2 regions of the Allobosea sp. BE125 genome follow, and region 2 is predicted to be linked to the other one. Evidence: riboswitches for the same ligand, from Rfam matches in the RefSeq annotation. Region 2 holds a riboswitch; the other holds the start of a gene.
What was found. Region 2 has a riboswitch for thiamine pyrophosphate ahead of thiC (phosphomethylpyrimidine synthase ThiC). Riboswitches for the same ligand answer to the same signal wherever they lie in the genome.
Positions count from the first base shown of each region.

Region 1 (7,847 bases), on a different contig from region 2:
GTCGCCTCCAGCAGCTCCCCGACATCGGGATAGAGCGTCTCGCGATCGCCGATGACTTCGAGCTTGATCCAGTTGGTTCCAAGCGCCTCGCGGGCGAGCTCCGCCGTCAGGACGGCGTCGCGCGCCGTCTCGCAGCCAGCCGTGTTGGGCAGGAAGCGGTAGCCGGACAAAAGCTGCGCCGTATCGGAGCCATGGCCCGCCAGCGAGATCCGGCGCAGCGACAAGGTCACGATCTCCGCCCCGCTGGCCGCCACCGCATCCACCATGATGCGCTGGTTGGGATAGCCGGCCGTCCCGATCAGCAGGCGGGAGCCGAGTTGCGTTCCGGCCAGGGTGAAGGGCTGTTCTGCGGCACTCATCTCAACCTCCTTGAAAAGCGCGAATGATTTCGACGCGGTCACCGGACGCCAGACGCGTGAGCTGCCATTGCGACTGCTTCACCACCATCCCGTTCAGCGCGATGGCGAAGCCCTGCGGGCCCGGCAGATCGAGCTCGGCGGTGCGCTCCCGCCATAGCGCCAGCAGATCCTGCGCCGCGCTGTCGTGATCGCGTCCATTGACGATGAGCTTCATGCCACTGCCTCCTGTGCAAAAAAGCGCTCCGATCCGAAGGATGCGGCAGGCCCCGTGATGCCTCCCTCGGTGACGAGTTGCGTGATCGCCACCGCGGTGACAGGGGCCAGCAGATAGCCGTTGCGATGATGTCCCGTGGCGAGGAGCAGGCCTGGAATCCGGGTCTCACCGAGGATCGGCGCGTCGTCAGTGCTGGTCGGGCGGAAGCCCGACCAGATTGCGGCGATCGGCAGCTCCTCGATGCCGGGCAGGATGCGTCGCGCGCCTTCGAGCAGCGCGTAGACGCCGCCGGCCGTCACGGCATCGTCGAAGCCGCATTCCTCCATGGTCGCACCGACGATCAGCGTGCCGTCGCTCTTGGGGGCGAGATGGACCTGGTCGGTCCAGACCATGCGCGAGAGCAGCGGCCGGTGCGGCGGGCATGCCAGCGCCAGCGACTGCCCCTTGAGCGGCCGCAACGGCAGGGAGAGCCCCGCTATCTCGGTCCAGGCCCCGCCGGCGGCGACGACGATCCCGGCCTTCACCAGCCCTTGCTTCGTCGTGACGCCCACGGCGCGCCCGGCTTGCAGCCGGGGCGTTGCCGCCAAGCCTTCGAGCAGGATTCCGCCGCGTCCGATGAAGGCCTGCCGCAGAGCCGCGATCACCCTGACCGGGTCGACCTGATGGTCGCCCGGGCAATGGATGCCGGCCACGACGGAGGGTCGCAGGCCGGGCTCAAAGCCTCGGCAGGCGGCGCCGTCGAGCCACAGCGTCGCAAGCCCTGCCTGCCGCTGCATCTCATGGCGGAAGCGCAGCCGCGCCACCTCGTCGCGCGTCGTGGCGACAAGCAGGATGCCATCCCTGCGATAGTCGATATCGAGCCCGCCATCGGCCGATAATTCGGCAGCGAAGCTCGGCCAGAGACGCTGGCTTTCCAGGGCGAGCGCGACATGTTCCTCGCCGCCGGGCTCGAATTCGGCGGCTGCCGCCAGCATCCCGGTGGCAGCGAGGCTCGCGCCTTGGCCGAGCGTGCCGCGCTCGAAGAGTGCGACCCGCAGGCCGGCGCGCAGCAATCGCCAACCGGTCATCAGGCCGATCACGCCGCCGCCGATGATGGCGACATCCGTCGCGGCCGGCGGCGCCGGAGCATCGGGCGGGCGGGCCTGCTGGCGGCGCAAACTGGTGTCGGGTGGGCCTCTCATCGCAAACTCCTCGCCGCGACGGGGGCGAGGATATCTGCGGCCTTGCGGGCCGCCGGCTTGAGCCGGGAAATCCATCCCTCCGCCGGTATGAACCGGATCAGGTTCGAAGGATTTCCGCGCGCTTATCCGGGTTGTCCCGGTCTGCCAGCGGTGTCTCAGCCCCTTGCCGGGGATCTCCCTGGAATGACGACGACTGTGAAAGCTCGACGGCCGCTGGTCAAGTGCGCGCCAATGTGGGGAGCGCCAACCGTCACCGCATGAAATGCAGCTCGCGGAAGCGCGCCCGGAACGCCGTCACATCCTTGGCCACCGCTTCTGCCGGCCGCGAGCCGCTGAGGCCCTCAGTGATATAGCCGGCCAGTTCCGGCATGTCGGCGGGCGTCATGCCGAAGCGCACGATCTCGGGCGTGCCGAGCCTGAGCCCGTTCACGTCGCCCGCCACCTCCGGCAGGGGCAGGCCGATGCCGCAGCTCAGGATGTTGATGGCGCGCAGCGTCTTGGCCGCCGCCTGGCCGCCGCCATAGCTGTGAGCCTCGATGGCGAATTGATGCGAGGTCGTCAGGCCGCGGTCGCGCGCGAAGACCGGCACCTGCCGCTCGACCAGCGCCTCGCCCAGCGCCTTGGCCGTCTCAGCCATCATCTGCGCGTAGGCACGGCCATGCGCCTTCCAGTCGAGCAGGGTGATCGCCAGCGAGGCCGATTTCGCCGCGTCGAAATTCGCGGTCAGGCCGGGATAGGCGATGGCGTCGAGCCGCTTGGCGATCTCGGCATCGTTGGTGACGATCAGGCCCGAGGGTGGGCCGCCCAGGCTCTTATAGGTGCTCATCGTCATCAGATGAGCGCCCTCCTCCAGCGGCTGCTGCCAGCCATGGCCGGCAATCATGCCCGACATATGCGCGGCGTCGAACAGCACGATCGCGCCGATTTCGTCGGCAATCGCGCGGATCTCGCGGATCGGATGGGCGAAGAGGTTGAGGCTGCCGCCGATCGAGATCAGCTTGGGCTTCAATCGCAGGGCATCCTCGCGCAGGCGCGCAAGGTCGACGGTGTAGTTCACCGGATCGACCGGGGCGGGATGGGTAACGATGCCGTAAAGCCCTGCGGCACCGGCGCCATGATGCGTGACATGGCCGCCGATCGCGCCCGGCGGCGCGATGATGCAGTCACCGGGCTTGGCCGCGACCATGAAGGCATAGAGATTGGCGATGGCGCCCGAGGGCACGCGGATCTCGGCGTATTTCGCGCCAAAGACCTCGGCGGCGAGTTCGGCGGCGATGATCTCGATCTTTTCGATCGCCTCCAGCCCCATCTCGTATTTGTCGCCGGGATAGCCGAGCGAGGGCCGGGCGCCGAGCCCCGCCGCAAGCACGGCCTCGGCCTTGGGGTTCATCACATTGGTCGCGGGATTGAGGTTGATGCAGTCGCGCTCATGGATGTTGCGGTTCTCGACCGTCAGCGCCGCGATCCGCGCCGCGACCGCGTCGAGCGACTGGCCAGCCGTCTCGGCGGCGATGCCGAGCACGTAATCCTCGCTCGCTTGCGGAACCCAGTCGCGCCTGCCCAGAGCCGTCATCGATTGATCCTCCTCGCGATAATCCCGCACGATGCGAACGATATGACCGGTTTGCGCTAGGCTGCGCAAACGAGTAATCCTCGCTCGCAGGCAGAGAAAATCTCAGCCTAAGAGATGATCCGCCATGCCCGTCAAGCCGCCGCGCCCGCGCCTGCCATCCCTCAACGCCTTGCGGGCTTTCGAGGCGGCGGCGCGTTGCGAGAGCTTCGTCAAGGCAGCCGAAGAGCTCGGCGTCACCGCCGGCGCGGTGACGCAGCAGATCCGGCAACTGGAAGCCTGGCTCGGCTTCCCGCTGTTTCGCCGCCTCGCCCAGGGGGTGGAACTCACGGAGGGAGCGCGTAGCGCCCTGCCCAAGCTGACGCGCGGCTTCGACACGCTGGGGCAGGCGATACAGGACTTGCGCGCCGGGCATGAAGGCAGCGCACTGACCATCGCCGCCCTGCCCTGCATCGCCCAGCTCTGGCTCTCGCCGCGTTTGGCCGCGCTGCAAGCGGCGTTTCCCGGGCTGCAGATCTCCGTTTCGGCGATGGAACAGCCGCCGGATCCACGCCGCGAGCCGCATGATCTGGCGCTGTTCTATCTCGGCCCCGAGACGCTCCCCGTCGACGCGCTGACGCTGGGCCCGGACGTGATCCTGCCGGTCTGCGCGCCGGCACTCGCGCGCGCGCTCACGAGCGTCGGTGATCTGGCGCGCGCGACCTTGTTGCATGACGCTGTCTGGCGCGAGGATTGGCGGCGCTGGCTCGCCTTTGCTGGGGGCATCGGGACGATCGACCCGACCCGCGGCCCCTCCTTTTCGCTCTACAGCCTGGCGCTCGATGCCGCACTCTCGGGCTCCGGCGTGCTGATGGGCCGGATGAGCCTGATCGCGCCGCATCTGCGCGACGGCAGGCTCATCGCCCCCTTCGCTGACGCGATGCCGACCGGAGACGCGCTCACGCTCGTCCTGAACTCACAAGCAAGCGCGCATGCCAGCCGGCGCGAGATCGCACACAGCCTGCTCGAAACGCAGGCGCAACCAGCTCAGATCGCGCTGCCGCAATCTCCGGCCAGGATCTGATCCATCGAGCGCGACGGCTCGGCGCAGCCGGCCTCGCCAACGACCTTGGCCGGCACGCCGGCGACCGTCTTGTTGCGCGGCACGGCCTGTAGCACGACCGAGCCCGCCGCGACACGGGCGCATTGACCGATCTCGATATTGCCGAGGATCTTGGCGCCGGCGCCGATCAGCACGCCCTTGCGGATCTTGGGATGGCGGTCGCCGCCCTGCTTGCCGGTTCCGCCCAGCGTCACATCCTGCAGCATCGAGACATCGTCCTCGATCACCGTGGTCTCGCCGACGACGAGGCCCGTGGCATGGTCGAGGAAGATGCCCTTGCCGATCACCGCGGCCGGATTGATGTCGGTCTGGAACACTTCCGACGAGCGGCTCTGCAGATAAAGTGCGAAATCGCGCCGCCCCTGCCGGTGCAGCCAATGCGCGAGCCTATGGGCCTGCAAGGCGTGGAAGCCTTTGAAGAACAGCACCGGCTCCAGCACCCGGTAGCAGGCCGGGTCGCGGTCCATCACCGCAAGCGCATCGGCCCTTATGCCCTGGCTGATCTCTGGATCGGCAATAAGCGCCTCCTCGAAAGCCTGTGCGATCAGATCGGCGGAGACCGCCACATGTCCGAGGCGCATCGCGACGCGGTGACTGACCGCCGCCTCGAAGCTCGGCTGGTTCAGCACGGAGGCCGTGATCAGGCTGGCAAGCGACGGCTCGCTGGCGACCGCAGCTTCGGCCTCGCGCCGCAATCTGGCCCAGACGGGATCGACACGGTCGAGCCCGGTCGCGGGATCGCGTGCTTCTATGACGGAGCGCCCAGACGGCATGATCATTCTCCGATGGAGACGTAAGACGAATTCAAACTCTAGCACATTGCGGTGGTGAACCGCCAAACGCGAAAGCGCGGGAGTGTCAGATCGGCCCGGCGCCCGCTTGAATCAAGACCGCAGCCGCCGCGCGCAAAACCCTGACGGGACTCATACTTTCCCGCCACCGGCCAGCCCGTTCAGACCCGTGCCAAAAAATCCAGCACCGCTTGTTTGTGGCTCTTGTCACCGACGGCGAGATTGTGGTCGCGGCCTTCGATGTCGACCGCTTCCGCACTGGGAATCAGCGCCGCAAGCTCCGGCCCGGAGCCCGCGACATCGTCCTTCGTGCCGACGCTGACCAAGGTCGGCACCGCGATCTGCCCGACCTGCGCGGCAGTCAAGGTCTGGCGCGAGCCCCTGATACAGGCGGCGAGCGCCCTGAGATCGCTCTTGGTCGCATCGGCGAAGGCGCGGAACATCCGCTGCATCGGGTCGGTCAGGACATCGAGCGAGGGCGCCTCCATGGCATCCGCGATGCCCAGCGGCAGGCCGACGCCCTCGACCAGATGGATCCCGAGCCCGCCGAGCAGCAGTGCCCGCAGGCGATCTGGATGCGCCAGCGCCAGATGCGCCGAGATCCGCGCGCCCATCGAATAGCCCATCACCGCAGCCTGCGAGATATCGAGATGATCCATTAGGCGGCGCACATCCTCAGCCATGATCTGCGAGGAATAGGCGGCGGGCTCATAGAGCTTCTCGCTCTGGCCATGGCCACGATTGTCGAGTGCGACGACACGGTATCCGGCATGGGTCAGCGTCTTCGTCCATTGGGTGTTGACCCAGTTGACCATATGGCTGGAGCCGAAGCCGTGGACGAGCATGACCGTCTCGCCGCGCGCAACCTCGCTCGTCGGGGCGAGGTCGATATAGGCGAGATTGACTCCGTCGGATGAGAAACTCTGCATGATCCAGATCGCTTGGGCCGTTGGCGTTGCCTTCTCCCTGCCATGCAGCCGCTGCTTTGGGTAGCGGGCCCGACGCCGCTTGCCTATGAAGACGGATATGAGCACTGCCGACCTCAACCCGACACCGACCATCGCCCGCCCCCGCTTCGCGTTCATCGATCTGGCGCGGGGCATCGCCCTGCTGGCGATGTTCGTCTTCCACTTCACCTATGACCTCGCTTATTTCGAGCTGATCGACGTCGACACGCCGATCGAGCCGGGCTGGCACTGGTTCGCCCGCTCGATCGCCGCAAGCTTCCTGACGCTGGTCGGCGTCAGCCTGGTGCTGGCGACCCGCAATGGCCTGAACCACCACTCCTATCTGAAGCGCCTCGCCATGGTCGCGGGCGCGGCCGCGCTGGTGACGGTCGGCACCCGGTTCGCCATGCCCGACAGCTTCATCTTCTTCGGCATCCTGCATCAGGTCGCGCTGGCGAGCGTCATCGCCCTGCCCTTCCTGTGGCTGCCGATACTTGCCGTCGCGCTGGCCGCGCTCATCGTCTTTGCCGTGCCGTATCTGGCCGCCCATCCCGTCCTCGACCAATCCTGGCTGCTCTGGCTCGGACTGGCTCGGGAGGTTCCAGCCAGCGCCGATTTCGTGCCTGTTTTCCCCTGGTTCGGCTGGGTTCTGGCCGGGATCGTGCTGGCAAGGCTGGTGCTGCCGCGTCTCGCGCAATCGCGCCTCGCCGGCTGGCAGCCACGCGCTTTGCCCGCGCGGGTCGTCGCCTGGGGCGGCCGCAACAGCCTGCTGGTCTATCTCCTGCACCAGCCGCTCTTCATCGGGGCGCTGATGCTGGCGACGCAGTTTGCGATCGCGCGCCCCTCGGATGAAAAGCCCTTCATGCAGTCCTGCGAGCGTAGCTGCATGCAAGGAGCGCACGACGCCGGCGCCTGCCGGGCGCGCTGTGGCTGCACGGTCGACGCGATCAAGCACGAGGATCTCTGGCGAAAAGTGCTCGAGAATGCGCTCAGCCCTGAAGACAGCAACCGCGTCTCGGCACTCGTCAAGGCGTGTTTCGCTGATCCCGCGACGCGGCAGTCGTCGCCATGAGACAATCGCGCACTGGCGCGGGCTGATGGCGCGCGCTAGTTTGCGCGCCAGCATCACTGCAAGATCTTCGATTAACGACAAGACATCCCATTCGCAGAGCGACGATCATGGCCGAGACGGGCATTCCGCATTTCCACAATGATTCCGGCGTGGCCGTGATCCATGTCGGCGCGCATGAGTTCATGTGCATCGGCGCCAAGCCGCCCTTCGACCATCCGCATGTCTTCCTCGACATGGGTTCCGACCATGAGATCGTCTGCCCCTATTGCTCGACGCTGTTCAAATATGATCCGTCGCTGAAGGGCGGCGCCTGCACGCCGCCTGAATGCGCGCATCACGAGACCTCGCAGGCGGCATGACGATGAGCCTGCTCCGCACGGTCACCGGCGCGGTTCTGTTGGCAGCGACGTTTCTCGCCGGCTGCCAATCGGTCTCCCAGGAGACCGCGCCGCGCCTCGGTGGCAAGGCCGAGCCCTATGCCCGCAGCTGGGCCGAGCCGGGTTCGCCCCGCCCGGACCTGCCGCCCGATCGCGACGGCCGCAGCAACCAGGACTGACGTTTCGGTCCGCCTACCCACACATCGTCAGCCGGATATCCCGTGCCAACTCCCC
Region 1 is NZ_JAVDTY010000008.1:54,370-62,216, forward strand. Features, by position in the region: gene thiG (thiazole synthase) at 1-359, opposite strand, end outside; gene thiS (sulfur carrier protein ThiS) at 361-573, opposite strand; gene thiO (glycine oxidase ThiO) at 570-1,754, opposite strand; TPP riboswitch at 1,812-1,943, opposite strand; gene J2Y55_RS18290 (serine hydroxymethyltransferase) at 2,005-3,327, opposite strand; gene J2Y55_RS18295 (LysR family transcriptional regulator) at 3,452-4,387, shown strand; gene cysE (serine O-acetyltransferase) at 4,351-5,199, opposite strand; gene J2Y55_RS18305 (alpha/beta fold hydrolase) at 5,379-6,146, opposite strand; gene J2Y55_RS18310 (acetyltransferase domain-containing protein) at 6,244-7,236, shown strand; gene J2Y55_RS18315 (zinc-finger domain-containing protein) at 7,344-7,595, shown strand; gene J2Y55_RS18320 (hypothetical protein) at 7,598-7,792, shown strand; gene J2Y55_RS18325 (FAD-dependent monooxygenase) at 7,835-7,847, shown strand, end outside.
Region 1: it holds a riboswitch for thiamine pyrophosphate, as region 2 does, so the genes downstream of both, thiO (glycine oxidase ThiO) here and thiC (phosphomethylpyrimidine synthase ThiC) in region 2, are expected to answer to the same signal.

Region 2 (7,847 bases):
GGCCTGTGGGGACCGGATTCGCGCACGCTCGTCTCGCGCGCCAAGGAGATCGAATCCGCGCGTGGCACGGCCGAAAGGGCGGTGCGCGAGGGCTATCGGGTGCTGGGCGCCAAGGGCGATGCGGTCGACCAACGCGCCATTGCGCGCGAGCAGGCGAGCTTCTCCGCCGAGCGCGAGCTGACCTGCCGCGACTTCCAGCGCGAGGGCTCGCTCGGCTTCTGCGGCGCGCGCATGACCGAGGCGCGGGCGGCATCGATCCGGGCGCGCCTCGGCATCACCAGCGAGCCGAAGCCCGCTGCCAAGCCCAAGCCGCGTCCGAAGCCGGTCCCGCTGCCGCTCACGCCGACGCAGTAAGAACGGGATTCACGACACCAGAGCATTTCCGCGTTTCTCCAAATCGCAGAAATGCTCTGGCTCCTTGTTTTAACGCGTTTTCTTCACGCGAACCGGTGTCCACTTCGCTCGAAAACGCTCTGCCCGCGCCGGAATGACGGCAGGGATGCTTGTCAGCAGCGCTTTTCGACCGCAGCCCGCAATGCCCGCGTCGCGGCCTCGACATCGTCGCTCCCGAACATCGCGCCGATCACGGCGACCCCGTCCGCGCCGGCGGCCATCACCGAGGCGGCGTTGCTCGCATTGATGCCGGCGATCGCTCCGACCGGGAGTAAACCCAGCGCCTTGGCGGCCTGCCGCCGCAGTGCAGCGTAGCCGTCGAGGCCGAGCGGGATGTCGGCATCGTCCTTGTGCTGCGTGGCAAAGACCGGGCCGACGCAGGCATAGTCGATGCGCGCCGAGGCGAGGTAAGGCAATTCCGCCGCCTCTCCCAGCGTCGCGCCGATGATCGCGGTCTCGCCGAGCAGGCGGCGGGCGTCGGCAAGCTCCATGTCGTCGGCGCCCAGATGCACGCCGTCCGCGCCGGCCGCCAAAGCGACATCGACGCGGTCGTTGATCAAGAGCGGCACGCCGCTGCCCGCGAGCGCAGCATGGATCGCCCGGGCCTCCCGCACCATCTCGCGCGTCGAGGCCGCCTTGGCGCGGTACTGGATCAGCGTCGCGCCGCCTTTGGCCGCCGCCCGGGCGAGCTCGGCGAGCGAACGGCCCCTGGCGATCTGCGGATCGACCAGGCCGTAGAGCAGGATATCGACGCTCAACCGTCTTCTCCCATCCGCGCCCGCAGCGTGGCCTCGTCGATGCCCGCCAGCGCGTCGATCAGCGCGACAGCGAAGCTGCCGGGCCCATTGCTGCGTTCGGCGGCGATCTCGCCGGCGATGCCATAGGCGGTCAACGCCGCGGCCGCCGCCAGGGCCGGGTTGCTCTCGACCGCGCAAGCTGCCGCGATCAGGGCGCCGGCCGCACAGCCGACGCCGGTGACCTTCGTCATCAGGGGGTGGCCATGCGCGACCGAGAACGCGCCGCGCGCGCCTTCGATGCGGTCGATCTTGCCGGTCGTGACCAGCGTCAGATTGTGCTCGCGAGCGGCCTGGAGCACATCTTCGAGCGCCGCCATCTCGGTCGCGTTGCCGCGCACGACGATGTTGCGCAGGCGCAGCACCTCGCGCGCCACATGCTGGCGCAGGGGCGAGAGCTCGACGAAGACGGGGTCGAAGACCAGCGGCTTGGCCTTGTCGCGCGCCACCTCCAGCAGCTTGGGAATGGCGAGCTCGCTCTCGGCGTTGATCGTGCCGATATTGATCAGGATCGCGCCCGCGCCATCGGCCATCGCCGCGACCTCGTCGACATGGATCGCCATCGAGGGAATGGCCCCGAAGGCGAGCAGCATGTTGGCCGTGATGTTCTGCGCCACCGTGTTGGTCAGGCATTGCACGCGCGGCCGCTGCGCCGTCACGCGCGCCAGCACGGCGGCGACGCGGGCGGCATCAAGATGGTCTTCCGTCATGGTCATACTCATGGTCGTGCTCATTCGGCCGCCGGCAGGTAGAGATTGCTGCCCTTCGCAAGGAATTCCTGCGACTTCGCGGCCATGCCCGCATGCCTTTCCGTTTCGATCTGCGCCGCCGCCTGGTCAAGTGCGATGCGCTCGTTCTCGCCCATGGCGAGGACCTCGGCGCGCAGATCCTGCGTGATTTTCATCGAGCAGAACTTGGGCCCGCACATCGAACAGAAATGCGCGACCTTATGCACGTCCTTCGGCAGGGTTTCGTCGTGATAGGCGCGGGCGGTGTCGGGGTCGAGCGCCAGGTTGAACTGGTCTTCCCAGCGGAAGTCGAAGCGCGCGCGGCTGACCGCGTCGTCGCGGAGCTTGGCCGCCGGATGCCCCTTGGCGAGATCGGCGGCATGAGCCGCGATCCGGTAGGTGATGACGCCGGTCTTGACGTCGTCGCGGTTGGGCAGGCCGAGATGCTCCTTGGGCGTGACATAGCAGAGCATGGCGCAGCCGAACCAGCCGATCATCGCAGCCCCGATCCCCGAGGTGATGTGGTCGTAGCCCGGCGCGATGTCTGTCGTCAGCGGTCCAAGCGTGTAGAAGGGCGCCTCGCCGCATTCGCGCAATTGCTTGTCCATATTCTCCTTGATCTTGTGCATCGGCACATGGCCGGGGCCCTCGATCATCACCTGGCAGCCCTTGTCCCAGGCAACCTTGGTGAGCTCGCCCAGCGTCTCCAGCTCGGCGAACTGGGCACGGTCATTGGCGTCGGCGATCGAGCCCGGACGCAAGCCGTCGCCGAGCGAGAACGAGACGTCATAGCGCCGCATGATCTCGCAGATCTCGTCGAAACGCTCGTAGAGGAAGCTTTCCTTGTGATGCGCCAGGCACCAGCGCGCCATGATCGAGCCGCCGCGCGAGACGATGCCGGTCACCCTGGAAGCCGTCAGCGGCACATAGGGCAGCCTGACGCCGGCATGGATGGTGAAGTAGTCGACGCCCTGCTCGGCCTGCTCGATCAGCGTGTCCTTGAACACCTCCCAGTCGAGCTTGACCGGATCGCCGCCGACCTTCTCCAGCGCCTGGTAGATCGGCACGGTGCCGATCGGGACCGGCGAGTTGCGCAGGATCCAGGAGCGGATGTTGTGGATGTTGCGCCCGGTCGACAGGTCCATGACCGTGTCGGCGCCCCAGCGGATCGCCCAGACCAGCTTCTCGACCTCCTCGGCGGCGCCGGAGGTGACGGCGGAATTGCCGATATTGGCGTTGATCTTGACCAGGAAGTTCCGGCCGATCGCCATCGGCTCGAGTTCCGGATGGTTGATGTTGGCGGGAATGATCGCCCGCCCGCGCGCGATCTCGCTGCGCACGAATTCGGGCGTGACGAATTCCGGTACGCTCGCGCCAAAGCTCTCGCCATCGGCGTGACGCTCTTTCGCGCCCTCCAGCATGGCGACGCGGCCGAGATTCTCGCGATGCGCGACATAGATCATCTCAGGGGTGATGATGCCGGCGCGCGCGAATTCGAACTGCGTCGCCATCTGGCCGGGCTTGGCCGTCAGCACCGGGCGCTCAGCCGGACAGGCGGGCACCAGGTTCTCGGGCGAGATGTTGCCATTGTCGGCGGCGGTGACTTCGCGGCCGGGAACGGTGTCGAAACCGCGCGCGTCGAGCCAGGCGCGGCGTGGCTGCGGCAAGCCCTGGTTCAGATCGATCCTGGCATCGCTCTCGGTGAAGGGCCCCGACGGGTCATAGATGCGCACCGGTAGTTCTGCATCGGTCGAAAGCTGCACCTCGCGGAAGGGCACCCGCATGGTCGGGTCTTCCGGCGGCGCGACATAGATCTTGCGCGAGCCGATGATCGGGCCGGTGGTGACGCCGGTCGGTGCACCAAACTTGGGCGTGGCCTTGACGCTGTTTTTGGCAGACTTGGTGTGAACGTTCATGGGATCTCCTCCTTGGTCCAAGGTTCAGGAGATCCGGCGTCGAAGCGGTCTAGCGCTGTCTGCGGCCGCGATTCTGCGCAAGCCGCGTTCCAGTCCCTCCGCCGGTATGACCCGGATCAGGTTCGATGGGTTCGGCCTGGACGGCCATCTCAGCTCTTGCGAGCACCCCTCGGAACGGCTGGGAAGTTAGGCGCGATGACGCCCGCGCGCAACCGGCAAACAGCGCTCGGCTCGCATGGCGTCATTGCCATCTGTTCATCGCCTCGTTGATAGCGGCGGCGCTTCGGCGCGACGGCGGCAGCGAGAGATCGTGCGGAGCCGACTTCGGAAGCGGCGCATTCCGGTGAGGCGCATTGTTGCGGGTCAGGCGCTCCTGGCGCGCGGCCAGGGCAGCACTCGTCCCGACATGACCATGCGATCACGCCCGCCGTCCTTGGCGGAATAAAGCGCCCGATCAGCTGCTCCAACCAACGAGGCGCGACCTGTCGTTGCATGGGAGTTCGGCCAGATGGTCGCGCCGCCAAGGCTCGCCGTGACGAGCCCGGACGGAGGGTTCGACCCGTGCGGCATCTGGATGTCGCGAAGCGCATCGCAGAACCTCTTACCGACCAGCTCGCAGCCTTCGGCATTCGTATCCGGCAAGAGGAGGGCGAACTCTTCCCCGCCATAGCGCGCGGCCAGATCGCCCGGGCGTCGTGCTTGCGCGGCCAAGACGGCGGCCACAGCACGCAGGCAGCCATCTCCAGCGGGATGTCCGTAACGATCGTTGAATTTCTTGAAATGGTCGATATCGATCATCAGCACGGAAAGGGCGGTGCCCTCTCGCGAGGCCCGCGCCCATTCCTGCTCCAGCCGCTCGTCGAAACATCGGCGATTGGCGAGCCCCGTCAGCCCGTCCAAGGTCGCCAGCGCCGCGAGTTTGTCTTCGAGATCCTTGTGCTCGGTCATATCGCGTGAGATCGCCACGACGCCATCGATCGTGCCGCTATCGGACCTCGTCACGCGCAAGGTCGTCTCGATCCAGATCTCGGTCTTCTCCCGGTGGCGCGTGCGGTAGATGATCCTGGCTTCCTCGACCTCGCCGCGCTTCAGCGCAGCGACGACCTGTTCGACCCGGGGCAAGTCCTCCGGGTTGACGCCGGCCAGAGCCGGCGTTCCGACCAGCTGCGCGGGGTCCCAGCCCAGAACGCTCGCGGAGGAAGGGGAAGCGTAGAGTATGCGCTCGTCGAAATCGATCCGGGTGACCATGTCGCTGGATGCTTCCGCGAGCAGGCGGAAATCGGCCTCCTTGGCGATCAGCGCTGCCGCCATACGCTGACGCTCATAGAGCTGGCGCACGAGATGCAGGCCGATGACGCCAATCACCAATGTCAAAGCCAGCACGAAGGCCATCCGGGCGATGGCGGCCTGGCGCCAGCGCAGCAGAACGTCATCCTGGGCTTCCGTCGCCAGCACCAGGAGCGGATATCGCTCGCTGAACCTGAAGGAACTCAGACGTTGCAGCCCATCCAGCGGTGATTTGAAATAATAGACGCTGGCGGCGGGCCGGGACATCCTGTCCCTGATCAGAGGTGTCGCCGACATGTCTCGTCCGACATAGGTGTCGTTATCGACGCTGCGCGCAAGCAGAATGCCATCGGCGCTCAGCAGCGTGATTGCCCCGTTGGGGCCGATGTCGAACCGGCGATAGAACTGCGAGAAATATCCGGCGTCGATCGTCGCCAGGACCACGCCGGCGAAAGCGCCATCGGGATGATTGAGGCGCCGAGACACCGTGATGATCCACTGACCACCGGTCCGGCTTTGAACGGGTCGGCCCAGATAGATGCGGCGATCGTCCACAGCACGATGATGCTGGAAATAGGCGCGGTCGCTGTTGTTGAGGCCCGCGAAGTCGACTTTCTCCGTGGTGGCCAGCCAGCGGCCCGTTTCGTCGTAGACGAAGAGGCCGCGGATTCGCCCTAGCGTCGGTTTGCGAAGGTCGAGAATACTCTGAACTGTCGCGATTGCGGCGGGACTCGTGCCGTTTGTCTCCAGTCTGCTGGCCAAGCCGAAAAGCGCTGCATCGGCGAGTTCGATGGTGTCCTCCGCGTGCTGTGTCAGCGAGCGCGAGAGATTGATCATGTCGACTTCGGCGTTCTTCAGATCGGCTGCCCGGGTGGCCCATTCGCGCCATCCGCTCAGGGCGAGAATGGCGATGCAGGCCACCGTAACGAATGCCGCGGCCCAGAATGGCAGACGCGGCAGGCTTCCGGCATGCCCATCAATGCGACTCGCCTTCATGGCTGTTTCCTCCGAAGCGGAGCCTCACATCGCGGTCGTAATCCTCACGTCACGGTCTCAATAAAACTTGGCGCCAGTGGGCCTCTCCCGATGCCGCCTCGGCCGGCTGGGCGCCCCGGGGAGTGTCGTTCGCCGGGCTGCATGCCGGCGGCCGGTATCGCTGCGTGGGTGCAGAGCGTCGTGCTCTACGCCATGACGCAGGAGCTCAGGCAGTGATGTCGACGGTCTGGCCCTGGCCGGCCGGAAGGGCGGCCTTCGCCTGGGCTGCACCCTGCTGCAGCAGATCGGCCACAGCCTGCTCGGCATCGGCCTGCTGCTTGACCATCTCGGTCTGGATCGTCTGGCGGGTTGCGGCGGCCTGGCTCGCGGCGAGGCTCTGCGCGATGGCAATCGATGAATCGCTCATGATCGGTCTCCTCTCAGTTAGAGCGCTTTCAAGCGAAGTGGACACCGGTTCGCGTGAAGAAAGCGCGTCAAAACAAAGGGCTAGAGTAATCGAACGACCCGGACGGATCGAAAATTCCTCTAGTGCTGGACTAGGAGAGCTAGACCAGAGTCCTTGCCGCTTCATGAAAGCGATGCGGCGAAAGCGAACCGGCGCGGCGGCGTGCCACCGCGCCGGCATGGGTTCACGGCCCGGTGCGGCCCGCCAGCAGCGGCGTGATCCGTCGCAGCGTCACGCGCCGGTTTTCGCGCGAGGCCTCCTGCGTCGCGACCTTTAGATATTGCTCGCCATAGCCCTGGGTCGTCAGGTTCTCGGCGGGCACGCCGAAGTCGCGGGTCAGGATTTCCGCGACCGATTGGGCGCGGCGGTCCGACAAGGACAGATTGTCGATGTCGGCGCCGACGGCGTCGGTATGGCCCTCGACCAGGAAGACCTCGTTGGGCGAGCTCTGCAGTCCCTGCCGGATCGACTGGGCGATGGTCGCGAGCCGCTGGGCCTGGTCCGGCGCGATAGTCCAGGAGCCTGTCTCGAAGGTCACCGTATTGATATCGACGCTGCGCATCCGCGCCCGCAGATCGGGCGAATAGCGCACCTCGTCAAGCGTGTAGCGGCGCGGGATCGCCGCGATCGGCGGGGCCATGATCGTCTCGTAGATCAGACCCTCATCGGCTCGCTCGGCATCGACGATATAGCGCTCGCGCGGCATCGGCAGGGGTGGCGCTGGCAGTACGACGATCTCATCCGAGAAGCGGTCATTGGGTCGATCGCGGCGGGTGTTGTCGATGATCACGATCTCACGCCCGTCGCGGTCGAGGCGGGCGCGGCGGATCAGCCGGCCATCCTCGTCGGTGACCGTCACCACGCGAGTGCCGTCGGGCCGTTCGAAGACGCTGCGGGTCTCGCCATCGCGACGGTCGACGCGTGGCTGGTAGCCAAGATCACGGAACCGCTCGGTCTCATCGCGGCGGATGATGACGCGGTCGTCGTCGCGAATGATCGTGCGGCCGGGCTCGCGGATGATCGTGACGTCGCCGTCGCGCCGTTCCTCGCGCCGGCTGCGGACATCGTCGAAGCGCTCCGCGCCCTGCGTCGCCATGATGCCGCCGATCACGCCGGCGCCAAGGCCGATCGCGGCGGCGCCGCCAAGCCCGATGCCGCCACGCCGGCCTTGCCGGTCAGGCGCCGGCGGTTGGCCGGGAGCACCAGCGGGGGGCTGGCCTGCTGGCGGCGGCGCAAGAGTCTGTCCGGGCTGGGTCTGTCCGGGCTGCGGCTGGGCGGAAGGCGGCGG
Region 2 is NZ_JAVDTY010000014.1:171,679-179,525, forward strand. Features, by position in the region: gene J2Y55_RS26255 (hypothetical protein) at 1-354, shown strand, start outside; gene thiE (thiamine phosphate synthase) at 507-1,151, opposite strand; gene J2Y55_RS26265 (hydroxyethylthiazole kinase) at 1,148-1,909, opposite strand; gene thiC (phosphomethylpyrimidine synthase ThiC) at 1,918-3,831, opposite strand; TPP riboswitch at 3,907-4,011, opposite strand; gene J2Y55_RS26275 (sensor domain-containing diguanylate cyclase) at 4,195-6,114, opposite strand; gene J2Y55_RS26280 (hypothetical protein) at 6,320-6,520, opposite strand; gene J2Y55_RS26285 (OmpA family protein) at 6,744-7,670, opposite strand.